DNA from 4 places in the Nocardioides panaciterrulae genome. Region 2 is predicted to be linked to each of the others. Evidence: predicted binding sites of a transcription regulator. Region 2 holds the regulator's gene; each other region holds the start of a gene.
The links. The regulator LexA, encoded in region 2, represses DNA repair genes until DNA is damaged. The targets are predictions, from matches to a motif close to TCGAACANNTGTTCGA.

Region 1 (7,258 bases), 2.8 Mb from region 2:
TTGTAGCGGCCGCGCAGGTGGTCGGGCGCGAGGTCGTTGACCAGCGCCGGGATGGTCGGCTGGAGCAGCGTCTCGCCCAGCGCGAAGACCGAGGCGCACGAGGCCACGAGCATCGTCGCCCCGAGGGTGCCGGGCACCAGCCCCGCGGCGCCGAGCAGCACCCAGGACAGGGACCACAGCACCCCCATCACCCCGATGATGCGGGTGCGCCGGTGACCCTCGATCCGCTGCAGCACCACCAGCTGCAGCAGCACGATGACCAGGGTGTTCGCGGCGAAGGCCAGCCCCAGGCCCTGGGTGGAGACCCGGCCGACCGCCCGGGCGAACGCCGGCATGCCGGTGTTGAGCTGGGAGTAGCCGACGAACGAGGAGGCGAAGCCGAGCAGCGTCAGCGAGGCCACCCCGGGGCGGCGGAGCATCGCGATGTAGCTGACACCGGCGTCCTCGTGGTGCCCGGTGGCCACCGGCCGTCCCGCCACGTGCCGCAGCGGCACCAGCATCAGCACCAGGCCCGGCACGAAGCTGACCGCGTCGACGGCGTAGATCGCCTGGAAGGTCACCAGCCGGTGCACGTCGACGAAGGCGCCGCCGAGCATGCCGCCGATCCCGATGCCGAGGTTGAGCAGGGTGAAGTTCACGCCGAAGTAGCGCTGCCGAAGCTCCGAGGGCACCGCGGCCGCCACCAGGCTCTGCGACGCCGGCCACGAGACGCCGAACGCGAGTCCGCTCAGCCCGAGCCCGACCGCGGCCATCCAGACCGTCGAGGAGGTCATCAGGACCAGGTCGCCGGCGATCAGCAGCAGCAGCGTGCCGATCACCACCCGGCGGGCGCCGACCCGGTCGATCAGGTGGCCGCCGGGGCCGACCAGCAGGAACCCGACCAGCGGTGACAGCCCGAGCAGCAGCCCCACGTCGCTGAGCGAGAAGCCGCGGACCTCGTGCAGGTAGACCACGTGGAACGGCAGCACCAGGCCGGTGCCGAGGAACTCGAAGACCACCACCGACAGCAGCAGCCGGCCCTCTCGGGGCAGGTCGTGCCAGAACGAGGCGAGGCTGGGGCGCGGGGCGGTGGCGGTGCTCATCGCCGCGCATCCTCTCAGTGCCCGCCGACACCGGTCACGCGGGTTTCTGCCGCCGGCGTACGACGTCGCGCGCGGCGGGATTCCTAGAAGACGTTGAGCGGGCGGAACTGCACCGAGATCCGCGGGCCGGCATGCGCCACCTTGGGCACCGCGTGCTCCCAGGTCCGCTGGCAGGAGCCGCCCATCACCAACAGGTCGCCGTGGCCCATCGCCACCGAGATCGACTCCCCGCCGCCGCGCGGCCGCAGCGCCAGCCGGCGCGGGTCGCCGACTGAGACGATCGCGACCATGGTGTCGCGGCTGCGGCCCCGCCCGATCCGGTCGCCGTGCCAGGCGACGCTGTCGCGGCCGTCGCGGTAGTAGCAGCAGCCCGCGGTGACGAACGGCTCGCCCAGCTCCGGCAGGTAGTGCGCCGACAGCGCGTCGCGCGCGCGGTCCAGCACCGGGTGCGGCAGCGCCTCGCCGACGCCGTAGGTGTGCAGCAGTCGGGGCACGTCGACGACCCGCTCGTACATCTCCCGGCGCTCGGCGCGCCACGGCACCGCGGCGACCAGCGTGGCGAAGGCGTCGTCGGCCTCGGGCAGCCAGCCGCGCCGGACGTCGATCCACGCGCCCCGGCCGAGCGGGCGCCGCTGGAGCCCGGCGAAGGAGAGCGTGGTGTCCTCGGCCGCGAAGAGGGTGCCCTGGAAGTCCATGGCCCCGATGCTAGCGCGGAAAGTCGAACGCGTGTTCGATCTCGGGGCGTGGAGTCGGTCCGGGTCGGGTCGGGGTGTTCCCCGGGACAGGAGGGGACCTCCATCCGTGGCGGCGCGTGCCCGGCCGCGGGATCGTGCAGGCATGACCTCGTCGCTGCCGGCCGCCGAGCCGGCCCCGGCCCCGGCCCCGGTCGCCGCGCGGGTGCGGCACCTCACCAAGACGTACGGCGCGGGCGCGGCCCTGGTCCGCGCGCTGGACGACGTGTCGCTGGACCTGCTCGCGGGGGAGTTCACCGCGGTGATGGGTCCCAGCGGCTCGGGCAAGTCGACGCTGATGCACTGCTGCGCCGCGCTCGACCGCGGCGACTCCGGCGAGGTCTGGATCGGTGAGCGGGAGCTCGGGCGGCTCCGGGACGCGGCGCTGACCCGGCTGCGCCGCGACGAGATCGGGTTCGTCTTCCAGTCCTACAACCTGGTGCCGACGCTGACCGCCGAGGAGAACATCCTGCTCCCGCTGGCGATCGCCGGCCGGCGTCCGGACCGGGAGTGGTTCGCGAGTGTGATCGGGGCCGTGCGGCTCGGCGACCGGCTCCGGCACAAGCCCGAGGAGCTCTCCGGGGGCCAGCAGCAGCGGGTCGCGGTGGCCCGGGCGCTGGTGAGCCGGCCGCGGATCGTGTTCGCCGACGAGCCGACCGGCAACCTGGACTCCCGGTCCGGGGCCGAGGTGCTGCAGCTGCTGCGGCGCAGCGTCGACGAGTTCGGCCAGACCGTGGTGATGGTGACCCACGACCCGGTGGCCGCCGGGTACACCGACCGGGTCGTGTTCCTCGGTGACGGTCGCGTGGTCGACGGGCTGCGCGACCCCACCCGCGAACAGGTGCTCGCGGTCATGGCCCGGCTGGCCCTGCCCGAGTCGGCGCCATGATCCGGGCCTCGCTCAAGAGCCTGCTGGCCCGCAAGGTGCGGCTGCTGATGAGCACCTTCGCGATCGTGTTGGGCGTGGCGTTCGTGGTCGGCTCGCTGGTCTTCTCCGACACCCTGAACCGGAGCTTCACCGCGATCTTCGCCTCCACGGTCGGCGATGTCGTCGTGCGCCCCGAGGGCGGCACCACCGTCAACGGCCAGCCGTCGACCAAGACCGTCCCGGCATCGGTGGTGGCGCGGCTGCGCGGCCTGCCCGAGGCGGCCAGGGTGGACGGCAACGTCAGCGCGGTCGGCACGTTCGTGGTCGGCACCGACGGCAAGGTCGTCGGCGGCTTCGGGCCGCCCGCGCTGGGCGCCAACTGGACCGGCGCGCCCGCCGGGCACGACCTGCCGGGCCTGGAGATCCTGCGCGGCCGGCCACCGCACGGCCCCGACCAGGTGGTGCTCGACGACAAGACGGCCGAGCGCGGCGGCTACGCCCTCGGCGACCGGGTCCGCCTGATCAGCTCCGGCAGGCTCTCGCTGCACCCGAGGCTGGTGGGGGTCGCCGGCTTCCCCGGCGGCGGGTCGCTCAACGGCGCCACCCTCGCGGTCTTCGACACCTCGACCGCCCAGCGGCTGTTCCTCCACGGCCGGGACGCGTTCAACGACGTGTGGGTGACCGCCCGGAGCGGCGTCTCCGAGGGGCAGCTGCGCGACCAGGTCGACCGGGCCCTCCCGGCGAGGTACGACGTGGTGACCGGCGACACCGCGGCCGACGAGTCCGCCTCGGACCTGCTGAAGGCGGTCTCGTTCCTCACCACGTTCCTGCTGATCTTCGCCGGCATCTCGCTGGTGGTCGGCGCGTTCCTGATCGTCAACACCTTCTCGATCCTGGTCGCGCAGCGCAGCCGGGAGCTCGCGCTGCTCCGCGCGCTGGGCGCCTCGCGCCGCCAGGTCGCCGGCTCGGTCCAGCTCGAGGCGCTCACGCTCGGGCTGCTCGGCTCCACGGCCGGGCTCGGCCTCGGGGTGGTGCTGGCCGTGGCGATCAGGGCGCTGTTCGCGCGCTTCGGGCTGGACCTGTCCGGGCAGTCGCTGGTCTTCGAGCCGCGGACCGTGCTGGCGGCGTACGCCGTGGGCGTGGTCGTGACGATGGCCGCGGCGTGGCTGCCGGCCCGGCGCACCGGCCGGCTGGCGCCGGTCCAGGCGCTGCGCGACGAGGTCGCGATGCCGGAGTCGTCGCTGCGACGCCGGCTGCTGCTCGGCCTGGTGCTGCTCGGCGCCGGCATGGGCGCGCTGGCCGCGGGCCTGTTCGCGGGCGTGCCGCACGCCGGCTGGTTCGTGGGCGGCGGCGTGCTGGCGGTGCTGCTCGGGGTCTCCTCGGCCAGCCCGGTGATCAGCCGACCGTTCCTGGTCGCCGCCCGGGTCACCTACGCGCGCCTCTTCGGCAGCGTCGGCAACCTGGCCGGCCAGAACGCGCTGCGCCACCCCCGTCGTACGACGGCCACCGCGTCGGCGCTGATGATCGGGCTCACCCTGGCCTGCACGATGGCGATCGTCGGCGACTCCGCGAAGGCCTCGGTGGACCGGTCGGTGGCCGAGAACTTCGTCGGCGACTACATCGTCAGCAACGTCTTCGGGGGCGGCTTCCCCACCGGCATCGCCGACCGGATGGCGCGGGTGCCGGGCGTGGCCGACGTGGTGCGGGAGCGCTACGGGTTCGGCACCCGCGACGGCCAGGACCAGGGCATCGCCGCGACCGGCGCCCACGACACCTCCGCGCTGGGCCTGCGGATGACCTCCGGCTCGCGGGCCGCGCTGCGCGACGGCACCGTGCTGCTGCAGGACTCTTGGGCCGCCGACCACCACCTCGCGGTCGGCGACGCGCTCACCGTCGTGATGCCGACCGGGACCCGGCACTGGCGGGTGGCCGGCACGTTCGCCGACAACCCGGTGGTGTTCTTCCCGGTGCTCACCACCCTGGACACCCTCGCCCGGGCCGGGATCCCGCGCCAGGACAACGCGCTGGTGGTCTTCACCGCCTCGGGCGCGACCGGCGTCCAGGCCCGCCTCGACCGGGTGGTGCAGCGGTTGCCGGTCGTGACCGTCAAGGACGAGGCGGGCTTCGCGGCCGAGCAGCGCGGCCCGATCGACCAGCTGGTGCAGATGATCTACGCGCTGCTCGGGCTGGCGCTGGTGATCGCGGTGCTCGGCATCGTCAACACCCTGGCGCTCTCGGTCATCGAGCGGACCCGGGAGGTCGGGCTGCTGCGCGCGATCGGGACCAGCCGCCGGCAGCTGCGCTGGATGATCACGCTGGAGTCGGTGGTGATCGCGGTTCTCGGCACGGCCTTGGGGCTGGTGCTGGGGATCGGCTTCGGGGTGGCGCTGATGTATGCGCTGCGCGACCAGGGCCTGGAGGTCATCAGCGTGCCGTGGGGGCAGCTCGGCGTGTTCCTCGTGCTGGCGCTGCTGATCGGCGTGCTGGCCGCGGTGCTCCCGGCGCGCCGGGCGGCCCGGCTCGACGTGCTGCGCGCGATCGCCACCGAGTGACGGGTGGTGCGGGATGTGACGACCTGAGCCGATCCGAGGACGGGGGCGCGGTGCCGCCCCTACAGTGACCGCCGTGGAGGAAGCGGTGGTCACCGAGGGCAGGGCGCTCAAGCACGTGCAGGTGCGCGAGTACGTCCGGTCGCTGGTGGCCGGCGCCGCGCCCGGGTCGGCCGCGCCGTCCGAGCGGGTGCTGGTGCACATGTTCGGCGTCGCGCGGATGACCGTGCGCCAGGCGATGGATGCGCTGGTCGCCGAGGGCCTGCTCGAGCGGATCCCCGGCCGCGGGACGTTCGTGGCCCAGCCGCGCCGGGTGACCAGCGGGCCCACGTCGTACACCGAGGAGATGACCCGCCGCGGCCTGCTCCCGGAGTCGCAGACGCTGCTGGCCCGCCGCGAGCAGGCCGGCCCCGGCGTCGCCCGGGCGCTGAACGTCACCGAGGGCGACGCGGTGATCCACTGGCGCCGGCTGCGCCGCGCCGACGGGGTGCCGATGTGCGTCGAGGACGCCTACCTCAACGAGGTCCTGATCCCGGGTTTCCTGCAGGCCGGGATGCCCACGAGCCTGTACGACGCGCTCGGTGGCCGCGGCCTGCGCCCGACCTGGGCCGAGGACTCGATCGCCGCCGACGTGGCCACCGACGAGGAGGCGGCCCTGCTCGAGGCCGGGCCGGCCGCCGCGGTGCTGCGGCACTCCCGGCGCGCCCTGGTCGGTGAGAAGAGCGTCGAGGTCTCCCGCTCGGTCTACCGCGCGGACCGGTTCACGATGTGGGTCCAGCTGGGTCGTGAGGGCTAGCGCCGTTCAGCTGGCCGAGCTCGGCCACCGGTCGGCCCGACTCCTCGCACACCCAGACCGGGTCCGGCCCGCCGAGGTCGGGCTGGATGTAGAGCGCGTGCTGGGGGGCCTCGCCGCAGGACAGGCACAGCGGCCACCGGCCGACGGACTCCAGCAGGGCGTCCTGCACGTCCTGGGCGACCAGCCCGGCGACGTACACCTCGCCCTCGGGCCACTGCTCGGCCCACCACCGCCGGGTGGACACGGCGTCCTCGAGGACCGAGACGGCCGCGGGGGTCGCATGGGCGCGGGCCTCGAGGTCGGCGAGCACCCGGGCCCGGGCGTCGAACAGCAGGGCTTCGTCCACCTCCCCATCATGCCCGGCGGGCAAGTCGCCGCGGGGACGGCTGTGCGTCGCCGCCGGATCGCGGCGGTCGCGCCCTAGAGTCGGAGCATGGGTCCGGACGGCAGGGTGCTGCTCGAGGTCGCCGTCGAGCACGGGCGCGACGTGCCCGGTGCGCAGGAGGGCGGCGCCGACCGGCTGCACCTGGTCGCGCCGAGTGAGGCCGGGGGGCTCTCCCCGGAACTGGCCGCGGTCACCGAGGTGTGCCGCGAGACCGACCTCCCGGTCTTCGTGGTGCTGCGGCTCAACGACTCCTGGACCACCACCGGGGGTGAGCTGACCCGGCTGGTGGGCCTGGCCGAGGACTACCTCGCCCGCGGCGCCACCGGGTTGTGCTTCGGCTTCCTCGACGCCGACCTGCTGGTCGACACCGAGGTCTGCGGCCACCTCGTCCAGGCGCTCCCCGGGGTCCCGTGGACGTTCCCGGACGCCGTCGACAGCTCGCTGGAGCCGGCCCGCGCCTGGCGCCAGCTGCTCACGCTGCCCGACCTGGTCGCGGTCCGCTCGGCCGGCTCGCCCCAGGGCATGTCGGTGGGGTACGACGACCTGCTGGCCACCGCCGCCTCCGCCCCCGGGATCGCCCGGCTGCTGCTGCCCGGGGGCGGCCTGCTCGCCGAGCACGTGCCGTGGCTGGTGCGCGCCGGTGTCCGGCAGCTGCACCTCGGCCCGCAGGCCCGTCCGGGCGGCAGCCGGAAGGCGTACGTCGACGCCTCCCACGTCCGCTCCTGGCGGCTGCTGGCCGACGACGCGCTGGACCTGGCCCGGCGGCACTCCGCGTCCCCGGCCCGATGACGGTCCTGGTCGACCCGCCCCTCACCGCCGGCCACGGCCGGATGTGGTCGCACCTGGC
Region 2 (7,258 bases):
CGTCGGGTTCGGCGTCGGGTCCCTCCTCGGGGGGGCAGCCGCCGGGCTCGCCGGGGACCTCGGGGTCCGACCGACCGGCGCCCACGGCGACCCACCGGGAGACCTGGGCGGGTCGGGGCGGGTACCTCACGGTCGGCTGCCGGGGCGTGCAGGCCGGTCTGGTGGCCGCCCAGCCCGATCCCGGGTACGCGGTCTCCGTGAGCGACCGGGGTCCCCAGCGGGTCGAGGTGTCCTTCGAGGGCCGCACCGAGGACGGCGGCCGGCGTGTCGAGGTCCGCGCGGAGTGCCGGGCCGGGCGGCCCGCGTTCCAGCTCTCCGCCGGGGAGGGCGGGGGCCACGACGACTGACCGACCCCGGGCAGCCGCTGACGGCGGGCGTGCCGGCCGCGCGCCCGCCCGGAGGGGGTCACCGCCGGCGCGGCCGGCGGCAGGTCAGCGACCCGCGAGCACCTTGAGGTCGGCGAGGATCTCCTCGATCCGGACGGCGAGCGAGATGTGGCCGTCCTCGTCGAAGAGGTGCGGCTCGGCGCCGGGCACGTGCGCGGCGAGCCACTCGCCGTGCGCGAACGGCACCATCGCGTCCTGCCGGCCCTGCCAGACCCCGACCGGGACCCGGGTCGACTGGAGGTCGAAGCCCCACGGGGCGGTCGCGACCAGCCCGTCGTCGCGCACCCCGCGGACCCCCTGCGCGCCGGCGCGCTGCAGGCTGCGGGCGAGGTAGTCGCCCAGGTCGTCGGTGAACGCGGCCGCGTCCACCGGCGTGAGCAGGCCGCCCATCGCGCCGACCAGCTCGGCCAGCGGCGTCTGCAGGATCGGCAGGAAGTCCTCGGTCAGGTAGGCCGCGTAGGCGTCGGGGCCCTGCACGGCCGCGGCGTACTCGGCGCGGTTCTCCGGCGCCATGCCCGCGAACCAGTCCAGGCCCTGGCCGTCCTTGGGCCCGACCCCGGCCAGCGTCGCGACTGCCAGGCACCGGTCCGGCAGCAGCGCCCCGCAGGCCAGCGCCCGCGGTCCGCCGCCGGACCAGCCGAGCGTCACGAACTCCTCGACCCCGAGCTGCTCGAGGATCGTCATCGAGTCCGCCACGTCGTCGACGACGCGGGGCGCGCCGTCCTCCCACGAGTACGGCGAGGACCCGCCGTACCCCGGCCGGGAGTAGGTGATCATCCGCAAGCCCTGCCGCCGCGCGGCGTCCTCGAAGCGGGCGAACGGGACCGCGGCGCTCGGCGAGCCACTGTGGTAGAGCCAGGCCAGGCCGTCGGGATCGCCGCCGGTGAGCACCTCCAGCACCCGGCCGTCGTCGGTCGTCACCTCGAGGTAGTCGACGTGCTCGTCCATCCTTCTCCCGTCCTCGTGCCCGGTGGGCGGTGCGCCCGCCCCCGATGGCGTACGGCGCAACCGGTCCACCTTAGGGCCCGCGAGGGCCGATGGCTGTGGAACTCCGTGGAACGGGTGTCCGTGGCCGCGGTTAGGGTTCTCGGGTGCCCCCGACCTCCGCCGCCGACAGCGACTCCACGACCGCCCCGAGCTCGGGTGCCGGCCGCGTGGGCGCGGTGCTCGAGGGCGCCGTGGCGGCCCTCGGCGGCCGGCGCCGCGACGGGCAGGTCGCGATGGCCGAGGCGGTCGCGGAGTCGATGCGCGAGGGCCGGCACCTGCTCGTCCAGGCCGGCACCGGCACCGGCAAGTCACTGGCGTATCTGGTCCCGAGCCTGCTGCACGACCAGCGGGTCGTGGTCGCCACCGCGACGCTCGCGCTGCAGCACCAGCTCGTCGAGCGCGACCTGCCCCGCCTGGTCGAGGCGGTGGGGTCGCAGGAGGGCGTCGACGCGTCGTACGCCGTGCTCAAGGGCCGCTCGAACTACGCCTGCCTGCACCGGATCCGCGAGGGCGTGCCCGACGAGCAGGGCGCGCTGGTGGAGATGCCGGCCGGCTCGATGGGCCAGAAGGTCCTCGAGCTGCGGTCCTGGGCCGAGGAGCAGGCCGAGAACGGCGGCTCCGGCGAGCGCGACAACGCCCCGCGGCACACCGACCGCGAGTGGCGGCAGGTCAGCGTCGGCCACCGCGACTGCCTCGGCGCGGCGAAGTGCCCGTTCGGCCAGGAGTGCTTCGTCGAGCTGGCCCGGGAGAAGGCGCACCGCTCCCACCTGATCATCACCAACCACTCGCTGCTCGCGATCGACGCGATCGAGGGCGTGCCGATGATCCCCGACTACGACGTCGTCGTGATCGACGAGGCCCACGAGCTGACCGCCCGGGTCACCCAGGCCGCGACCGACGAGCTCTCCGCGCCCGACGTGGAGCGGGCCGCGCGCCGCTCGCAGCGGTTCGTCGAGGGGTCCGAGGCCGACGACCTCGCCGACGCGGGGGAGACGCTGCGCGACGCGATCGACGGCTGCGACCCAGGCCGCTTCGAGCGGCTGCCCCAGCACCTGGCCGACGCGCTGGTGCTGGTGCGCGACGCCGCGCGCGCCTGCCTCTCGGCGTACCCCCGCGAGAGCGACGCCGGTGACGCCGACGCCGGCCGCACCCAGGCGCGCGGCACGGTGCAGGAGGTCTTCGCGTACGCCGAGCGGATGGCCGCCGACCTCGAGTCCGACGTGCTGTGGCTCTCCGAGGGGGGCAGCGGCGGGCAGAGCCGGGTGCCGCCGCGGCTCTGCGTGGCGCCGCTGCAGGTCTGGGGCCCGATGCGCGACAAGCTGCTGACCGACAAGACGGTGGTGTTCACCTCGGCGACGCTGATGCTCGGCGGCGACTTCAACTCGGTGGCCGGCAGCGTCGGGCTGAAGCCCGGCGAGCGGGTCACCGAGGGCGCCGCGGGCGCGGCGGTCGGCGGCGCGCTGTCCGAGCACGCGCTGCCCTGGCGGGGGCTCGACGTGGGCTCGCCGTTCGACTACGGCCAGCAGGCGATCCTCTACGTCGCCCGGCACCTGCCGCCGCCCGGCCGCGACGGCCTCGGCAAGGCCCAGCTCGACGAGATCGTCGAGCTGGTCGACGCCGCCGGCGGCCGCACGCTGGGGCTGTTCTCCAGCCGGCGGGCGGCCGAGGCCGCGGCCGAGGTGGTGCGCGAGCGGCTGCCGCACCTGACCACGCTGGCCCAGGGCGATGCGCAGCTGCCCGAGCTCGCCCGCCAGTTCGTCGAGGACCCGCACACCTGCCTGTTCGGCACGCTGAGCCTGTGGCAGGGCCTCGACGTGCCGGGCGAGACCTGCCAGCTGGTGCTTATCGACCGGATCCCGTTCCCGCGCCCCGACGACCCACTGATGAGTGCCCGGCAGAAGGCGGCCGACAAGGCCGGCGGCAACGGGTTCATGCAGGTCGCCGCGACCCACGCCGCGCTGCTGATGGCGCAGGGCGCGGGACGGCTGATCCGCACCACCACCGACCGCGGCGTGGTCGCGGTGCTCGACCCGCGGCTGGCCACCGCGCGGTACGGCGGTTTCCTCAAGGCCAGCCTGCCCCCGATGTGGACCACCACCGACCCGGCCGTGGTCCGCAAGGCGCTGGCCCGGCTGGCCGAGGGGTAGCGCGCCTCAGTCGACCGCGAGCTGCGCGCGGCGGTTGGCCAGCGCCCCGTCCGGCGGCCCCATGCGGCCCCGGCGGTCGCGGTCGGCGCGGACGGGCAGCCCGTCGGCGACCATGAAGCCGGTGACGATGACCAGCCAGCCGACCAGCACGTCGAGGACCCAGTGGTTGCCGGTGCCGACGATCACGACGGCGGTGCCGACGGCGTAGAGCCAGCCGAGCACCTTCACCCACGACCAGCGGGCGTGCCGGTGCAGCGCGATCGCGCACCACAGCGCCCAGCCGGCGTGCAGCGAGGGGAAGGCCGCGAGCTGGTTGGTCAGGCCGCCGAGCCCCCGCGGCGCGGAGGCGTCGGTGCCCCACCAGCCGGCGGCGGCGTGCAGGTCCAGCACGTCGACGTAGCCGCCGAGGAACCGCGGCGGAGCGGTGGGCAGCATCAGGTAGATGACCAGCCCCAGGATCGTGGCGATCGCCAGGGCCCGGCGCGCCGGGAGGTAGGTGTGCCGGCCGCGGAGGTAGAGCCAGACCAGCACGGCGAAGGTCACCACGTAGTGCAGCGCGGCGTACCAGTAGCTTCCGAGCAGCCCCAGCACCTCGTGGGCGCTGAACAGCTGGTTGAGCGGGACCTCCCAGTGGAGGCCGAGGTGCTTCTCGATGTGCAGCAGGCCGTGCGCGCGCTGCAGCGCGGGCGTCATCGCGGTGTCGGCGAGGAGCCGGGAGAGGCTGTAGCCCAGCCACAGCACCAGCACGAGCACCAGTTCGAGCACGCCGCGCGTCAGGCGCGGGTACCGCTGTCGGACACCCGCGATCGCGGTCAGGGACGGCATGCTCACGTGAAAACTCTCCGGGAAATCAATGGTTGTGCAAACCCAGTATTACCCGGAGGTCATCCTGAGGAGGACATTACGTCCCAACCGTCACATCCGCCGTAGGACCGCGGTCACCTTCCCGAGGATCGTGGCGTGGGTGCCGTCGATGGGGTCGTAGGCCTGGTTGTGCGGGAGCAGCCACACCTGGCCGTCCTTGCGCTGGAAGGTCTTCACGGTGGCCTCGCCGTCGATCATCGCGGCCACGATCTCGCCGTTGACCGCGGTCGGCTGCTGGCGGATCACGACGTAGTCGCCGTTGCAGATCGCTGCGTCGATCATCGAGTCGCCGGAGACCTCGAGCAGGAACAGCTGGCCGTCGCCGACCAGCTGCTTGGGCAGCGGGAAGACGTCCTCGATGCGCTCCTCGGCCAGGATCGGGCCGCCGGCGGCGATCCGGCCGACGACCGGCACGTACTGCGCGGCGGGCATCGCGTCGCCGACGCCGGTCTCGTCGTACGACGTCTCCTCGGCGGCCGAGATCGAGCGCCGGGCCGCGAGAACCTCGGGCAGGAACACCTCGATGGCGCGCGGCCGGTTCGGGTCGCGCTTGATGAACCCCTTCTCCTGCAGCACCCGCAGTTGGTGGGAGACGCTGGAGGAGCTCGTCAGGCCGACCGCGTCGCCGATCTCGCGCATGCTCGGCGGGTAGCCGCGGCGCTCGATGGAGTTCTTGATCGTGCTCAGGACCCGCTGCTGGCGCGGCGTCAGCCCGGTGGCGTCCGGCGGGCCGTCGGGCAGCTGCGTGACCTTGTCGGACGGCGTCTTCTTCGGGGCCATGCGGCTGCCTCCATGTCGTGCGGGCGGGCGGCCCGGTGGTGCGGGCGACGTCCCGACGGTAGCGGAACCGGCCGGATGATTCAAACACCTGTTCGAAGGCGTGTCGCCTTGACGGACCGGGCTGTCGCGGCCTCCGCCGCGTCGGTCTCCGCCCGTTGCGGCAGACTCCCCGCATGGCCAGAGCGAGCGGTGCGGCGCACCCTGCCGCGGGTGCGCGCGGGGAGAGCTGTGTGGTGACCGGTGGTGCCCGCGGGATCGGGCGCGGGATCGCCGAGCGGATGGTCGCGCGGGGGTACGCGGTCGTGCTCACCGACGTCGACGCCGCGGGCGCGGTCCGCACGGCCGGGGAGATCGGCGCGGTCGCCGGGCTCGGCCTCGACGTCCGGGACCCCGAGGCGCACCGGGCGGCGGCGGTCGAGGCAGCGTCGTACGGCGTGCTCACCGCCTGGTTCAACAACGCCGGGGTCGGCGATGACGGCCGGCTCGCGGAGCTGTCGGAGGAGGCGGTGCGCCGCCTGGTCGAGGTGAACCTGCTGGGCACCCTGTGGGGGATGCGCGCGGCGCTGGCCGCGTTCGCGGAGTCCGGGCGCGGCGGCGACGTCGTGAACACCGCGTCGCTGGCGGGGCTCGGGCCGGTGCCGGGCTACTCGGTGTACGCCGCGACCAAGGCCGCGATCGTCTCCGCGTCGATGTCGTGCGACGTGGAGAGCCCGCGCGGGGTGCGCGTGCACGCGCTGTGCCCGGACGGCGTGCAGACCGCGATGCTGGACGGCCAGACCCCCGGTGGCCTGGGCAACCTGCTGGTGCTCTCCGGCGGGCGGATTCTCGGCGTCGACGAGGTCGCCGAGGCGGCGGTCGCGCTGGTGGGCTCGCGCCGGGTGGTCCGCTCGCTGCCGCCGTGGCGCGGCGGTGTGATCCGCGCATCGGCGTTGGCGCCCTCGGTGACCGCGAAGGCGCTCGGGGTCTTCGTCGCCCGGGGCCGCCGCGCCCTGCAGCGCCGCGCCGGCAGCAACTGACCGGGGCCGGCCATTCGGGACTGTCCACAGGCGGTCTGGCGGGGCCTTCCCAGGTCGTGGGTCCTTCCGTAATGTGCATTTCCGCGGCCCCTCGCCGGGCCGCGGCTTCGGGGGAAGGATCCGTGGATGGAGCGCTCTCGGTCGGCGTTCGCCGCTCTCGGCCTCCTCCTCGCCTGCGCCCTGGGCGGGTGTTCGTCGCAGGATCCGGTGCCGAAGGTCGCGCCTGCGTCGGGGATGTCGGAGTCGGCGTCGGCGTCGGCGTCGGCGAGTGCGACGCCGTCGGGACCGGTGAAGCCGGTCATGCCGGCGGCTGCGAAGAAGCACACCGCGGCTGGGGCTGAGGCGTTCGTGCGGTTCTACTGGGAGATGGCGGACTACGCCCAAGCCACTGGCGATACATCCGGCCTGAGCCATCTGGGGAGCCCCGGCTGTAAGGCGTGCCACGGTGGGATAAGGGCGATTGATGTCCTGTATGAGCAGGGGGGACGGATCCGCGGTGGCGGCACCTCGCTCTCCGGGTTTCACACATTCCGGGTGTCTGTCGACCCGCCGACCTATCAGGTGAGGGTCGCGATCCGAAACAGCAAACAGGTGGTCCAGCGCCCCGGCGACAAGCACGATGAGGTCTATCCGCCAAGCGTTGTGCACGCTCGCTTTCTCGTTGACCTGCTCGACACCCATTGGTCAATCGGCTATTGGGAGGACGTCTCCTAATGCTGATGCGCTTCATGTCGTCGGCTCTACCGGCCCTGCTGCTGATCACGACTGCGGCGTGCCACCCGGCCTTCGCTGACGGCTCGACCGAGGCCGGTTCTCGTGGCAACTTCTTCTACGTCGGCGCCTCGGCTGAACAGTACGAGGGCGGGGCAGCGAATGGTGCACGGTCGACGGGCGTCGCCGAGGGTGTGTGGCACCAAGAGATCGCTTGTGCCGAAGGTGGCCTGGCTCTGTGTGCAGACGTCATGGTCTGCCCGGACGGAACGCCAATGACCAGATGGCTGTTCGTGGGACCCGATGGCAGTTTGCGCGACTCCTACTATTCGTGTCCGACGCAGACGGGGCCTGCACCTCAGCCGCA
Region 3 (7,258 bases), 1.2 Mb from region 2:
ACATTCTGGCCGGGCTGTCAATCGCCGGCGGGCTCGTCCCGGCCGGCGGCCGACAGCTCCTGCCGCACCACCGAGAACGCCAGGCCCGAGGCGTAGCCCTTGCGGGCCAGCAGCCCCACCAGCCGACGGGTGGCGGTCGTGTCGTCGACCCGGGTCAGCGACCGGAGCTTCTTGCGCACCAGCGCGCGGGCCGCCTGCTCCTCGTCCGCGGGGTCGATCTCGTCGAGCGCGGTGCGTGCGACCTCGTCGTCGACCCCCTTGCGACGCAGCTCTTGGGCCAGCGCCCGGCGGGCCAGGCCCTTGCCCGGCTGCCGGGAGGCGATCCACGCCCGGGCGAACGCCTCGTCGTCGATCAGGCCGACCTCCTCGAACCGGTCCAGCAACCGGTTCGCCAGGTCGGCCGGCACGTCCTTGGCCGCCAGCTTGTCGGCCAGCTGCTGACGGCTACGGGCCTGCCCGGTCAGCTGGTCGAGCAGGATCTTGCGCGCCACCGACTCGGGGTCGGCCTCGGGGCCGCGCGCGGCCGGGTCCTCGGGCGCCGGCTCCCGCCGCCGCGTCTTCGACGCGGCTCCGGGCCTCCCCCGCCGACCTCGTGGCTGCGGCCCCTCGTCCGGGACCGCCGGGGTGGGGCCGGACGCGCGCTGCGTCCAGGCGTCCACCCCGGCGGCGACGTCACCGAGCCACCCGGGGGGCGGCCGGTCGTCCCCGAACCCGTCGGGATCCGACTCAGAACGCATCGACGCCCAGCGGGTCCGCCGGCGCCTCGGCGTCGACCTGCGGCCCGACGCCGAGCTTCTCGAGGATCTTCTTCTCGAGCTCGTCGGCCAGGTCGGGGTTGTCCCGCAGGAAGTTGCGGGCGTTCTCCTTGCCCTGGCCGAGCTGGTCGCCCTCGTAGGTGTACCAAGCGCCGGCCTTGCGGACCAGGCCCGCCTCGACCCCCACGTCGATCAGGCCGCCCTCGCGGCTGATCCCCTTGCCGTACATGATGTCGAACTCGGCCTGCTTGAACGGCGGGGCGACCTTGTTCTTCACGACCTTGACGCGGGTGCGGTTGCCGACCATGTCGGTGCCGTCCTTGAGCGTCTCGATGCGGCGCACGTCGAGACGGACCGACGCGTAGAACTTCAGCGCGCGACCACCGGTCGTGGTCTCCGGCGAGCCGAACATCACGCCGATCTTCTCGCGCAGCTGGTTGATGAAGATCGCGGTGGTCTTCGAGTTGTTCAGGGCACCGGTCATCTTGCGCAGCGCCTGGCTCATCAGCCGGGCCTGCAGACCCACGTGGCTGTCGCCCATCTCGCCCTCGATCTCGGCGCGCGGCACCAGCGCCGCCACGGAGTCGATCACGATCAGGTCCAGCGCGCCGGAGCGGATCAGCATGTCGGCGATCTCCAGGGCCTGCTCACCGGAGTCGGGCTGGGAGACCAGCAGTGCGTCGGTGTCGACGCCGAGGTTCTTCGCGTAGTCCGGGTCCAGCGCGTGCTCGGCGTCGATGAACGCGACGATGCCACCGGCGCGCTGCGCGCTGGCCACCGCGTGCAGGGCGACCGTCGTCTTGCCGGAGGACTCGGGGCCGTAGATCTCGACGACCCGGCCGCGCGGCAGGCCGCCGAGGCCCAGCGCCACGTCGAGCGCGATCGAACCGGTGGGGATCACTTCGAGCGGGGCGCGGGTCTCGTCGCCGAGCCGCATCACCGAGCCCTTGCCGAACTGGCGCTCGATGTTGGCGAGCGCGGCGTCGAGCGCCTTGTCGCGGTCTCCAGCCATGTCGTTCTTCTCCTTCGGGGGCGTCGCGGCCCCGCGTCGTGGTCGGGTTCGTCCTTGTGTTGTCATCGTCTGCCAGACGCTAGACGGGACCGCCGACAGTGCCGGTCGGGAGACCGGCGAGCTGGGGACGACGTCGACCCTCGCGTCACCTGTGCGGCCAATGTAGCCCGAACACGTGTTCGACTCACGGAGCGGGCCCGGCGTGTCGTCACGAACGCGCTCAGCGATCCCCGCCCGGGATCTCGTAGGTGAGCTCGAGGCCCTGCGCCCACGTCGTGCAGGTGCACCCGTCGGGCTCGGGCAGGTCCTTGATCGTGGCGGTGAGCAGGTCCTTGAGCCGTTCGAGGTTCGCGCGGAACAGCGCGAACACCTCCTCCTGGCCCACGCCCGAACCGGTGTCGGCACCCGCGTCCATGTCGGTGACCAGCGCGATCGCGGTGTAGCACTGCCGCATCTCCCGGGCCAGCACCGCCTCGGGGTGGCCGGTCATGTTGACCAGCGTCCAGCCCTGGTCGGCGTAGTGCCGCGACTCCGCGCGCGTGGAGAACCGCGGCCCCTCGACCACGACCATCGTGCCGCCCCTGCGCACCCGGGGGTCGGCGGCCGCGACGGTGCCGGAGAGCCGCGGGCAGTAGGGGTCGGCGAAGGGCAGGTGCACCGCCCCGGTCTCCACGTAGGTCTGGATCCGCCCGCTGGTGCGGTCGACGAGCTGGTCGGGCACGACGACGTCGCCGGGCGCCACCTCCGGACGCAGTCCCCCGACGGCGCACGGTGCCAGCACATGCCGGACGCCGAGCGAGCGCAACGCCCAGAGGTTCGCCCGGTAGTTGATCCGGTGCGGCGGGTGCTCGTGGTGGACCCCGTGCCGGGGCAGGAACGCCACCCGGCGCCCGGCGACGCTGCCGACCGCGATGGCCGCCGAGGGAGCGCCGTACGGCGTGTCGACGGTGACGTGCTGCGGCTCGTCGAGGAACGAGTAGAAGCCGGTGCCGCCGATGACGGCGACGCCGACCGGCGCGTGGACGAGGCTGTCGGGGGGCGTCGCGGTCATGGGGTCACTCTGCCAGCAGCGTGGCCGACCGGCCGGCGCCCAGGGCGCCCACGCCGACCGCGATGACCAGCGCCGCCGCGAACCAGGCCAGCATCACGTAGCCCCAGCCGCCGACGACCCAGCCCGCGACGCCCCCGGCGGCCGCGGCGGTGACGCCCATGACCAGGTCCGCGGCGCCCTGCACGTCGGGACGGACGTCCAGCGGCGCATGGTCGGCGATCAGCGTGGAGGCGGACACGGTCGCGAACGACCAGCCCAGGCCCAGCAGGAACAGTCCCGCGAGGATCTGCCACGAGCTGCCCTCGGGCGACTCGGCGCAGAGCACCAGCGACACCCAGAGCACCACCGCGCCGGTGCCCATGGTCAGGGCGCGACCGAACCGGTCGGCGGCGACCCCGACCAGCGGCGAGAAGGCGAACATGCCGAGCACGTGGACGCTGATCACGATCCCGATGACCCGCAGCTCGGCGCCGCCGTGCGCCATGTGCAGCGGCGTCATCACCATCACCGCGACCATCACCGCGTGCGCCGCGGCAAGGCCGGTGACGGCGTACGCCAGGACCGGCCGCTGCCGCACCGCGTCCAGCACCCGGGCCCACGACGTGCCGGGGCGGACACCCGTCGCGGGCGTCCCCTCCAGCTCCCGGGACAGCAGCAGCGGGTCGGGCCGCAGCAGCGCCCAGACGACCGCGGCGGCCGCCAGCATGCCGAGGCTGCCGATCGCGAACGGACCGGTCAGCACCGGGATGCCGATCGTCCGGGCCAGAGCGCCGGCGGGCCCGGTGAGATTGGGCCCGGCCACGGCTCCGATCGTCGACGCCCAGACCACAAGCGACAGCGCGCGGCCGCGGTGGGCGGCCGGGGCGAGGTCCGTCGCGGCGTAGCGGGCACCGCTGTTCGCCGCCGTGGTCGCGCCGAGCAGGATCGCCCCGGCCAGCAGCAGCGCCATCGACCCCACCACGCCGGCCAGCACCGCGGTGAGCGCGCCGCACGCGCCCAGCAGGTAGCCGGTCACCAGCCCCACCCGGCGCCCGCGCCGGGACATCAGCCGGGCCAGCAGGTAGGACGCCACCGCGGCGCCGAGCACCTGGAAGGTCTGTGCCAGGCCCGCCTGGCTCTCCGACCCCGAGAGGTCGCGGGCCAGCAGGGAGGCGGTGGTGATGCCGATGGTGATCCCCATGGCTCCGACCGCCTGCGCCGCCACCAGCGTGCGCACGGTGCGCCGCTGTGCCTCGCCCGCGTCCAGCAGCGGACGCGACGGATGCGGCGGGGCGTCGCTCATCGCTCGGACGCCGGCAGCCCCAGGGCCTGCCAGACCGCCGCCCAGACCTGCTTGGTCGACACGCCGTCCGCCAGCGCCTGCGCGGCCGTGCGACCGCCGAGCTCGGCCATGACGAACTGGTCGGCCCACGTCCGGGAGTACGCCGGACCGAGCGCCGCGTCCATCCGCGCCCAGAACTCCGTGTGCCTCATGCTTCCCTCCTCGTCGTGGCAGGCCGACATCCTCTCAACGGCGGCCGGTCCCCGGCGAGGGGGCTGTCGACCGACGCCGGCCGCCGGACCACCGGGGCGGCCTCGACCCAGGGACCCTCAGGTGAGCAGCAGCTTGTCGAGCCGGCGTCCCACCACGACGAGCCCGACGAGCCCCATCGTCACCAGGTAGACGACCGAGACCGCCGAGCCCCACGACAGCGCACCCGTGGCGAGCTCGCGGCACAGCACCACGCCGCGGTAGAGCGGGGTGCACTCCACGATCCAGCGGACCACCGGCGGGAACGCGGTGACCGGGAAGAACGTGGCCGAGAACAGGAACATCGGCAGTGTCGCCAGCGTGACGAACTCGAAGTCCTGCCAGCTGCGCATCCAGGTGGTCAGCGCCATGCACACGCCGCCGAACGCCAGGCCGATCAGCAGCGCGGCGGGCACCACCAGCACGGCCCACCAGGAGCTCACCAGCCCCATCGCGAGCATCACCCCCAGGAACGCCGCGGAGTAGATGCCGCCACGCAGCAGCGACCAGCTCAGCTCGCCGCGGGCGATGTCCATGGTGGTCAACGGCGTCGCCAGCATCTGGTCGAAGAGCTTGTTGTACTTCAGCTTGAAGAAGAAGTTGAACGTCGAGTCCAGCAGCGAGCCGTTCATCGCGGAGGCCGCCAGCATGCCCGGCGCCACGAACTCGGCGTACGGGATGGTCTGCCCGTTGAACTGGAAGCCGGTGACCAGCTGGCCGACGCCGACGCCGATCGAGAACAGGTAGAAGACCGGCTCGAGGAAGCCGCTGATGAAGATGTACCAGGCCCGGCGGTACGCCAGGTAGTTGCGGTAGAGCAGCAGGCCGGTCGCCTCGCCCGCGGACACCGGGGAGGCCGCGGCGCGCCCGACGCTCGTCGTCAGCATGGCCATGGCTACGACACCATCCTTCGGGTGAGCCGGCGCACGGCCCAGAACCAGCCGGCGACGGCCAGCGCGGCCAGATAGGCCACGTGCACCAGGGCCATCGGCCAGTCGAGGTGCCCGAGCGTGAGCATCCGCGTGAGGTCGACGCCGTGCCACAGCGGGGTGATCCGCGCGAGCGCCTCCATCCACGCGTCGAGGTTGGAGATGGGGAAGAACGCCCCGGAGAACAGGAACAGCGGGATCATCCCGAGCCGGAAGACGAGGGCGAACGCGCTCTCGTCCTTCAGCCCCGCCGAGAAGGCATAGATCGGCGTGGCGAACGCGAGGCCGAGCAGCAGCTGCACGAAGAAGGCGCCGACGACGCCGGCCACCGAGGCGAAGACGCCGAACGGCGCCATCACGGCCAGGAACACCGCGCAGGTGGTCGCGACGCGGAAGGTGACGAAGCCGAGGTGGGCCAGGATCACCTCGGAGACGCTCAGCGGGCTGGCGATCATGCCGAAGTAGGTCTTGTGCCATTTCACCATGCCCATGACCGGGTAGGTCACCTCGCCGAAGGCCGTGGTCATCGCCTGGGCGGCGACCATGCCGGGCGCGACGAAGGCGAGGTACGACGTGGCGCCGTCGAGCTTGGCGGGGTCGCCCTTGATGAAGCCGCCCAGCAGCACCCCCATCGCCAGGACGTAGAGCAGCGGCGTCACGAAGGACGAGATGACGCTGCCCTTCCAGGTGCGCTTGTAGACGATGGTCCAGTAGTCGAGCAGCCGGCCCGCGCCGTCGAGGAGGCCGCGCGGCGCGGAGCTCTCCCGGTGGTCGACCTGGTCGAGGTGATCGAGAGCCATCAGTCGACCAGCGTCCGGCCGGTGAGGCGCAGGAAGACGTCCTCCAGGGTCGACCGGCGCACCAGCACCGCGACCGGCTGCAGGCCCCGCTCGTGCACCCGGGCGATGACCTCCTCGCCGTCGTCGCTGTAGACGAGCAGCCGGTCGGGCAGCACCTCGACCCGGTCGCCGAGGTCGGCCACCTTCTCCGCGAGCGCCTCGTGCTCCCCCACCCCGAACCGGAGCTCGGCCACCTCGCGGGTGGAGTGGGCCCCGATCAGCTCCAGCGGGGACCCCTCGGCGACGATGAGGCCCTTGTCCATCACCACCAGGCGGTCGCACAGCTGCTCGGCCTCATCCATGTAGTGGGTGGTGAGCACCAGGGTCACCCCCTGCTGCTTGAGCCGGAACAGCCGGTCCCACACCACGTGTCGCGCCTGCGGGTCGAGGCCGGTGGTGGGCTCGTCGAGCAGCAGCACGTCGGGCCGGTTGATCAGCGACCGCGCGATGGTGAGCCGTCGCTTCATGCCGCCGGAGAGGTCCTCGACCATGGCGCCGGACTTCTCGGTCAGCTGGACGAACTCCAGCAGCTCCTCGACGCGCTCCCGGACCTCCTTGCGGGGCAGGCCGAAGTAGCGCCCGTAGACGTAGAGGTTGTCGCGCACCGTGAGCTCGGTGTCCAGGGTGTCCTCCTGCGGACAGACCCCGATCCGCGCCCGGATCGACGGACCGTCGACCGCCGGGTCGAGCCCGAGGATCCGCAGCTCGCCTCCGCTGACGGGCGAGACCGCGGCCACCATCCGCATCGTGGAGGACTTGCCGGCACCGTTGGGCCCGAGGAAGCCGAACGCCTCTCCCCGACGCACGTCGACGTCGATGCCACGCACCGCCTCGAAGTCACCGAAGGACTTGCGCAGGCCGCGCGCCAGGATCATCGATTCGTCCACGTGGCAGAACCCTAGACAACTCCACCGACAGTCACATCCGACTTTCGACACTAGTCGCTCCGGTCGGGGCCGAAGAGCGGGCGCGGCCACGCGCGTCCGGGCGCCGCGCCTCACGACGGGCCCGGTGTCGGTGCCATGGGTAAGGATGAGGAGGTGACCGACGTCCTCGAGCGCTTCAGCGAGCCCACCCGCACCTGGTTCGGCGCGGCGTTCGCCGAGCCGACCCCGGCGCAGACCGGGGCGTGGGAGGCGATCGGAGCCGGGCGCCACGCCCT
Region 4 (7,258 bases), 1.4 Mb from region 2:
AGGACCGAGAAGGGTGCCATGTAGGCCAACGTCGAGAGAAAGCCGCTGGCTGCGAGCGAGAGCAGGGTCGGGTTGCCGAACAGGTAGCGCAGCCCCTCCCCGAGGTCGTGCCGCAGCGTTGTGGCCGTGGTCGCCCGCTCACGATCGGGTTGGAAGCGTCCGCGAAGCCAGGAGAAGAGCAGTGCCGCGACGACGAAGCTGGTGGCATCCGCGGCGATGGGGACTGCGACCGCAACGCCGAACAGCAGTCCGCCGAGCGGCGGCCCCGCGATCTCATCGAACAGCGTCTGCGCGGTCGCCAGGCGACCATTGGCCCTGGCCAGCTCCTCAGGCCGAACGATCGACGGCAAGACGGTGAAGGCCGAGGTGTCGGCCAGGGTCTCGAGCAGCCCGAGCGCCCCGTAGACCGCGTAGAGCATCCAGATCGACGAGGAGTCCGAGACGACACTCGCCACGAGGGCGAACAGCATCAGCCCCCGGGCAGCGTTGACCACGACCATGAGGCGGCGCCGGTCGACTCGATCCGCGATCACGCCGCTGAAGCTCGACATCACCAAGCGCGGCAGTGAGTAGGCGAAGGAGAGGCCGGCAACCAACTCAGGGCTGGACGTCAGCGTGGCCGCGAGGAGCGGGATGGCGATGAAGCTGATGCCGTCGCCCAGGTTCGAGACCGCGCTACCGGCAAGGAGCTTGCGGTACTCGGCGCCTCCGACGCTCGCCGGGCTCGTGGACACAGACATGAATGCTCCCGGGCTACATCGACGTCGGCGGACGGTACCAAGGGGTCAGAGCTGATCGCCGCTCGCCTCTCTACCGCGGTAGCCGTTCGGCTCCCCCACGGCCGGACGGGTCAGGAACTCCGCTGACACGGCCCTGATGGTGCGCTGCGCCAGATCCCGGTAGAGCGGGAAGGTGTCCCAGTAATATTCCAGTCCGCCGAGAGCCGGCGCGAGCGCCCAGCCGCGTCCGCGACGCCACTCGTCGTCGTCGCAGCCGAGCGCGTGGCGGTAGGTCTCCCGGGCGTCGGCGTCGAACAATGTCCACGCCGGCGTGAGGTCCGGGGCCGGGTCGCCGACCCCGAGCGCGCCGAAGTCGATCACGGCGGTGAGCCTCCGCTCGGCGCACAGCAGGTTGCCGCTCAGGAGGTCGCCGTGCATCCAGCAGCCTGGACCGTCGTACGGCGTGGCGGCGAGCGCGTCCGACCAGATGTCGCGCATCAGATCCTGATCCACACGGTCGTCGAGGATCCGGAGGGACTCCTGGACGTAGCCATCGAGCCCGGCGAGCGGCGTGCCGCGGGTGGTGCCGGTCTTGCGTGGCCCGGCGCTCGGGTCGATGGCGCGCAGCGCACGCACGAAGCCCGCGAGGTCCGCGGCGGCGCGCTCGAGGTCGAGGTTGTCCGGTTGGGGGTTCTCCCCCGGCAGCCAGGGCGCGACGGACCAGCGGAACGGGTAGTCCGCGCCTGGCTCCCCCACTGCGAGCGGCGCCGGGACCGACAGCGGGAGCTGCGGGGCGAGGTAGGGCAGCCAGCGCCGGTCGCTGTCCGCTTGGTGACTGGCGGCCCCGATGCGCGGCATCCGGGCGATTAGCTCCTCCCCCAGTCGGAACAGCGCGTGGTCGCTCCCGCCGATCGGCACGGGCACGATCGGCAGGTCCGCCCAGCGCGGGAACTGCTGGGACAGGAGCGATCGGACCTGGCCGGCGGTGGCCACCACCTCGTCCGCGTGCATCCGTGCCTGCGTCATCGGGTGGACCCTAGGCGGCGGTTGCGGACGTGCGCGAAGGATTTTCGCCTACCCCGGTGGGCGCGGCTGGGCTGATCAGGCGACGCAGGTGGGGAAGGTGGGGTCGAGTTCGAGGACCTGGGGCAGGTGGGTGCCGTGGTGGTCGACGATGCGCCAGCGGCCGTGGGGTGTCTTCCACAGCTTGGTGGTGGAGTCGATGATCCAGACCTGGTAGGGCAGGTGGGTCTTGGCTCGGTGGTGGCCGCGGGTGAGGGGTTGGGCGTTGGTGTCGCGGGTCTGGCCGGGTGGTCCGTCGGGGTCGTAGGGCACCGGGTGGTCGATGTCGACGGCTTGGCGGCCGGTGCCGGTGAGCGTGGTCGAGCCGGGGAAGGTGTCGGCGGGGTTCCGCAGCCGGGTCCGGGTCCGCATGGCGGTGGGGTGTTCGTAGCCGTCCACGGCCCGCTGGGTGGCGAGGTCGAGCACCGGGGTCAGGGTCACGTTGGTGTGGCCCAGCAGGGTGGCCAGGTGGGCCAGCAGCCGGGGGCCGAGGTCCTCGATGCGGGCCACGCCTGGGACCCGGCCGGTCAGGGCGTCCTGGTGGAGGTGGCAGAACAGCTGGGCGGTGGGCCGCAGCCTGGTCAGGTCCAGGGAGCCGAGCAGCTCCAGGGCCCGCTCGGACAGCGCGACCGCGCGGGAGGGCTCCTCCTCCACCTCCGCGGGGGCCGTCTGGCCTTGGGTGGAGTCCAAGATGAGCTCGAGGGCCTCGACGGGCCGGGCCAGCCATCCGAACGCGAGGGCCCGCAGCTCGTCGCGGCCCAGGTCGCGCGGGGTCTGGGGGCGCAGGTCCTCGCGCTGGTCGAGGATGTCGGCGAGCTGGTCGATGATCGCGTCGAGCCAGGTGGCGTCGCCGGCGTCGAGGCGGGCGTAGACGGTGCGCAGCCCGTGGGTGTCGGTGCGGGAGAGGCCCACGAAGCGGCGGCGCAGCTCGGCCTCGACCTTCTCGGCGTAGGCCTCGGGGTCGGCCTCGATCACCTTCGCCTCGGCCAGCGCGAGCAGTCTCCCGGTCGGCAGGGTGTTGAGCACCGGGGCGACCGCGGTGTCGACCAGGCCGACCGCCTGGGCCGACAGCTCGCGGGTCAGCTTGGCGACCTTGCGGACCACCCAGGTATCACAGCCCAGCTCCTGGGCCGCGGCCCAGGTCTGTGGGAGCCGGTGGGCCAGGTCGAGGGCGTCGGCGACCAGCGCGCGGGCCCCGGTGGTGTGGGTGTCGAACGCGATGCCGAGCTCGGCCAGGCTGAGCTGTCGCAGCCGCGGCGTACCCTCGCCACCGACCCGGACCAGCCGGTCCCCGCCGGGGACCTCGCGGTGCCCGGGATCGTCCTTCGGGTCCGTGGCATGCAGCACCGCCCACTGCGAGGCCAGGAGCAGCTCGGTGAGCCCACTGCGACGGCGTTCGACCACGCACTGCTCGGCCCGGGCCAGCAGGGCCTGGGGGTCGAGGTCGTCGATCGGAGCCATACCACAGGATAGGCACCAAGGACGCTATTCGTCAAGATCTTCGAATAATCCACAGGACACGGAGGGCAAGCGAAAGGGTGTTCGGCCAAGCGCTCGTCCGGGCGGTGGTGTCCCCACGCGCTACTGGATCAGTGGGCTCACGCGTGGCCGGCGGTGGTAGTCGGGCGCCTCGCCGGCCTTGAGGTTGCCGCGGTAGACGCCGTCGCGGACCTCCACGACGTACCCCTCCAGCTCCGGCATCCCCATCGCCGCGGCGACCGCGAGCTCGGACTCCCAGTCGTAGGGCACCCGCACGAACGAGACCGAGAAGGGCGCGTCCGCCACACCGTCCATGACGCCCTCGAGGATCACGTACACCGGCGTGGGATCGCCCATGCAGTTGCCGACGCTGCCGGTGTTGAACACCGTCCGGCGCTCGCGGTCGGTCTCGTAGTAGGGGTCGTGGGTGTCGGCGTAGCCGACGACGTCGGGCACCGGGCCGTCGCCGGTGGCCGGCGTGTTGGTGAACAGGCCGAGGAACTCGCTCTCGTCGTGGTCGAAGCGCACCCGCCGGTGCACGGTCTCCTCCGAGGCGTGGAACAACCGGATCCGGCGGCCGCTCATCGTGAAGTCGTGGCAGAACGGCAGCGACCGCAGCCACTCCCCCTGGCCCGGGCCGAGCTGGTGCAGCCACCACTTCAGCGCGTCGTTGTCGAAGGAGCGGTCGGGGTCCGGCAGGAAGTCGTCCCAGTTGCCGAGGATGTTCACCTCGCAGCGCTCGCGGCACAGGTCGACGACCTCGCGCCCCCGCGGCCCCTTCCCCACGTAATCGCCGAGGTTGAAGATCCGGGTGATGCCGCGCGCGTCGATGTCGGCGAGCACCGCCTCGAGCGCGGTCAGGTTGCCGTGCACGTCGGAGATGAGCGCGAGGCGGTCGAGTGCGGGTGCCGAGGTCACGGGGTGACCCTAGCCACCGACGTGGACACCGGTGCCGCGCACCGGTTCGAGCAACCATGTCGCGCCCAGGGCCAGGAGCCCCGCGGTGACGACCAGGAAGACGCCGACCCAGACCAGCGCCGGCAGCGGCGTGATCCGGGCGAGCAGGTCCGCGTCGGAGGTGCGGGTACGCCGACGCCGACGCTCGGCCTGCAGCTCCAGCACCGGGCGGGGCGCGGCGAGCAGCAGGAACCAGGTCCCGGCGTACGCCGCTGCCGACTGCACGCCCTCACTCCCCCACCACGAGACCGCGGCCACGGCCACGCCGGCGACCGCGACCAGGTAGAGGCCGTAGAAGTTGCGGATCTGCAGCAGCAGGAGCGCCAGCAGGGCGACCGCCAGCCAGAGCACGGCGAGGGCGTGCCGCTCCCGCAGCAGGTACGCCGCGCCCAGCCCGAGCACGGCGGGGCCGGCGTAGCCGGCGAGCGCCGTGACCACCATGCCGTGCCCGCTGCTGCGCCCACGCGACAGGGTCAGTCCCGAGGTGTCGGAGTGCAGCCGGATCCCCATCAGTCGCCGGCCGCTGAGCAGCGCGGCCAGGCCGTGGGCGCCCTCGTGCGCGATCGTCACCACGTGCCGGGTCAGCCGCCAGGCCGACGGCACGGCGACCAGCAGCAGGGCCGCGAGGCCGCAGCCCAGCACGACTGCCGGGTCCGGCGGCGGCTGGTGCCCGACCACGTCGGACCAGACCCGGGCCAGGTCGTCAGCGAGGTGCACGCCGACCAGCGTGCCCTACGGGACCTGGCCGCCGACGGAGTCGGGGCGGGTTTGTGGCCACGGCCGGTCGGGTACGCGACCCGCGTGCAGCGATTCCCGTTCCGGTTCGCCCCGGCGTACCGACTTCCTGCCCTGCTCTTCGGCGTCACGCCGGGCACGGCCCGGGTCGAGGTCGACGACACCGAGCTGAGGGCGCGGTTCGGGCCCTGGTCGCTGCGCACGCCGCTGACCAACGTCGCGTCGGTGGAGCGCACCGGTGGCTTCCAGTTCCTCAAGACCGCCGGCCCGGCGCACCTGTCGTTCGCCGACCATGGCGTCACCTTCGCCACCAACGGCGACGACGCCGTCTGCGTCTGCTTCCACGAACCGGTCCGGGTGCTCGACCCGACCGGTCGGCTGCGCCACCCCGGCGCGACGTTCACCGTCGCGGACCCGCCGGCCCTGCTGGCTGCCTTGGAGGACCTGGAGGAGCGATGACCGACACCGTCGACACCGAGAGGCAGCTGCCCGAGCACCAGCGGCCGCAGGACACCGGTGACGCGACCGTCGAGGCGCTGGGCAAGCTCTCGGAGGCCCTCGAGACCGTCGAGCACGCTCGCGGGCTCCTCTACGGCTTCCACCGACTCACCGGGTCGGCGGACCTGGCGCTCGGCGAGGCGGTCGACCAGCTGCGCGAGGCCGGTCACCAGGAGCTGGCGGACCGCCTCGAGCGTGAGCTGGTGGGGCGCAATGTGATCCACGGCCGCTGGACCTTCCAGATCGTCGAGGACTACGACGACAACTACTACGCCACCTTCAAGGACCTGGAGCGCGCGGCGCGGGACCAGCTGGTCGGTGGCCGCCGGCACCTGTTCGAAGCCGAGATGAAGGAGCAGCGACGCACCCACGGAGCGCCCGCCCACGAGGCGGTCCCCGACGACAGCGGTCCGCAGGGTGCCAAATCCGGTCCGGGCGGCGTCCGGACCCCTTAAGGTGGGCGCCGCGTCGAGGGGACGCGGCGGTCGATAAGAACTCGGGGGTAGGCGCAGGATGGCGAGGTCTCCGGACATCCTGGAGGACCCCACTCCCCTGGACGGTGCACACGTCGACGTGCGCGTGCGCATCGCCTGGCTGCTGCGCTCGTGGCGGACGCTGGGCATGGACGGCAAGGCTGTCTCGGTCACGGAGATGGCGGGGCTGCTCAAGGAGCACGGCACCCCGGCCTCGCCGCCGTCGGTCTCCGGGTGGGAGACCGGACGGGTCGCCCCGAGCCCGGCCGTCGTCGAGGCCTACGAGGCCGTGCTCGAGCTCGAGCCCGGATCGCTGCGCTCGGTCGTGGACCTGGTCCGGCGGCGGTTCGGCGACGACGGGCCCCGCTCCCCCGCGCCGCCTGTCGATCTCGCCGACCTCGACGACGCCGTCGACCGCGTGGTCGCCACCCCCGCCCCGCCCGGCCTGGCCTGGCTGCACTTCAGCGAGGCGGTGCTCGAGGTCCGTCCGGGGCTGCCGCGCGCGTTCCTGCGACCGCTGGTGGCCCGGCTGCTCAGCGAGATGAGCCGCTCCGCGGCCACGGCGTACACGACGAGGTACGAGGCGCTGGCCCTGCTGCGCTGCAGCGCGTACGCCGACCTGGTGGCCGACGCCATCGGCGACTTCTTCGACGAGCCGGGCAACCTGCTGCTCGGCGACGCGGCCCGGCTGCTCTCGGAGCGACCGGACGGTCGGGCCGTCCTGATCCTGGCGCCGCAGCTGACCAGCGCCGAGTTCCTGCGACTGCGCGCCGGTGTGGTCGGGCTCGAGCACGTCGCCACCACGGGTGAGGAGTCGGTGTCGGTGTGGGGGCCGGTGGTCGGCCCGTTCGTCCGGGCCTGGGAGCGGGACGGGAACGATCCGGAGCGGCGGCAGCAGCTCGTCGAGCTCTGGCGGGCACTCCCCGAGGGCGCGCGTGACCCGATCGCCGAGCGACTCTCCTCCCCGGTGCCCGACGTGCCCGAGCCGGCCGCCTCGGAGCCGGGCGGTCTCGAGGACCAGCTCGCCTTCTGCGGCCACACCGCGGGCCGGGCCGCCGAGGCGCTCGGGCTGCCCGACCAGCCGTTGCTCGCGCGGCTGCTCTTCGAGGCACTGTTCGAGGAGCGCGACGCGCGCCGGGTCACCTCGTCGTTGCTGCTGATGGCCTCCCCGTTCCGCGGGCACCTCGCGGTGGAGCTCGCGGCCGCGGCTCGCGACCACGACGACGCGCGGGTCCGCCGGGCCACCGCGACGCTGATCCTGCTCATCGGTCGCGAGGAGACCCACGAGACCGTCCGGGGGCTGCTGGACAGCGAGGACGTCGTGGTGGTGACCGG

Region 1: a site for LexA is predicted at 1,801-1,816, ahead of BJZ21_RS03655 (alpha-ketoglutarate-dependent dioxygenase AlkB). Genes of this name have one in related genera too.
Region 3: a site for LexA is predicted at 1,935-1,950, ahead of recA (recombinase RecA). Genes of this name have one in related genera too.
Region 4: a site for LexA is predicted at 3,312-3,327, ahead of BJZ21_RS10005 (DUF222 domain-containing protein). Genes of this name have one in related genera too.

What each region holds. Positions count from the first base shown of each region.
Region 1 covers NZ_JACCBG010000001.1:776,706-783,963, forward strand. Annotated here, with positions in the region: gene BJZ21_RS03650 (MFS transporter) at 1-1,082, opposite strand, end outside; gene BJZ21_RS03655 (alpha-ketoglutarate-dependent dioxygenase AlkB) at 1,166-1,777, opposite strand; gene BJZ21_RS03660 (ABC transporter ATP-binding protein) at 1,920-2,702, shown strand; gene BJZ21_RS03665 (ABC transporter permease) at 2,699-5,233, shown strand; gene BJZ21_RS03670 (UTRA domain-containing protein) at 5,307-6,026, shown strand; gene BJZ21_RS03675 (hypothetical protein) at 5,992-6,372, opposite strand; gene BJZ21_RS03680 (copper homeostasis protein CutC) at 6,460-7,200, shown strand; gene BJZ21_RS03685 (DUF4031 domain-containing protein) at 7,197-7,258, shown strand, end outside.
Region 2 covers NZ_JACCBG010000001.1:3,536,425-3,543,682, reverse strand. Annotated here, with positions in the region: gene BJZ21_RS16840 (hypothetical protein) at 1-347, shown strand, start outside; gene BJZ21_RS16835 (alpha/beta fold hydrolase) at 432-1,334, opposite strand; gene BJZ21_RS16830 (ATP-dependent DNA helicase) at 1,607-3,520, shown strand; gene BJZ21_RS16825 (phosphatase PAP2 family protein) at 3,527-4,345, opposite strand; gene lexA (transcriptional repressor LexA) at 4,436-5,164, opposite strand; gene BJZ21_RS16815 (SDR family oxidoreductase) at 5,338-6,180, shown strand; gene BJZ21_RS16810 (DUF6318 family protein) at 6,307-6,894, shown strand.
Region 3 covers NZ_JACCBG010000001.1:2,380,997-2,388,254, forward strand. Annotated here, with positions in the region: gene BJZ21_RS11275 (regulatory protein RecX) at 18-737, opposite strand; gene recA (recombinase RecA) at 727-1,767, opposite strand; gene BJZ21_RS11285 (S-methyl-5'-thioadenosine phosphorylase) at 1,988-2,818, opposite strand; gene BJZ21_RS11290 (MFS transporter) at 2,823-4,100, opposite strand; gene BJZ21_RS11295 (DUF3046 domain-containing protein) at 4,097-4,291, opposite strand; gene BJZ21_RS11300 (ABC transporter permease) at 4,409-5,221, opposite strand; gene BJZ21_RS11305 (ABC transporter permease) at 5,224-6,057, opposite strand; gene BJZ21_RS11310 (ABC transporter ATP-binding protein) at 6,057-6,983, opposite strand; gene BJZ21_RS11315 (ATP-dependent helicase) at 7,119-7,258, shown strand, end outside.
Region 4 covers NZ_JACCBG010000001.1:2,129,750-2,137,007, forward strand. Annotated here, with positions in the region: gene BJZ21_RS09995 (MFS transporter) at 1-734, opposite strand, end outside; gene BJZ21_RS10000 (aminoglycoside phosphotransferase family protein) at 786-1,745, opposite strand; gene BJZ21_RS10005 (DUF222 domain-containing protein) at 1,821-3,242, opposite strand; gene BJZ21_RS10010 (metallophosphoesterase family protein) at 3,363-4,178, opposite strand; gene BJZ21_RS10015 (M50 family metallopeptidase) at 4,188-4,934, opposite strand; gene BJZ21_RS10020 (hypothetical protein) at 5,019-5,411, shown strand; gene BJZ21_RS10025 (hypothetical protein) at 5,408-5,905, shown strand; gene BJZ21_RS10030 (hypothetical protein) at 5,964-7,258, shown strand, end outside.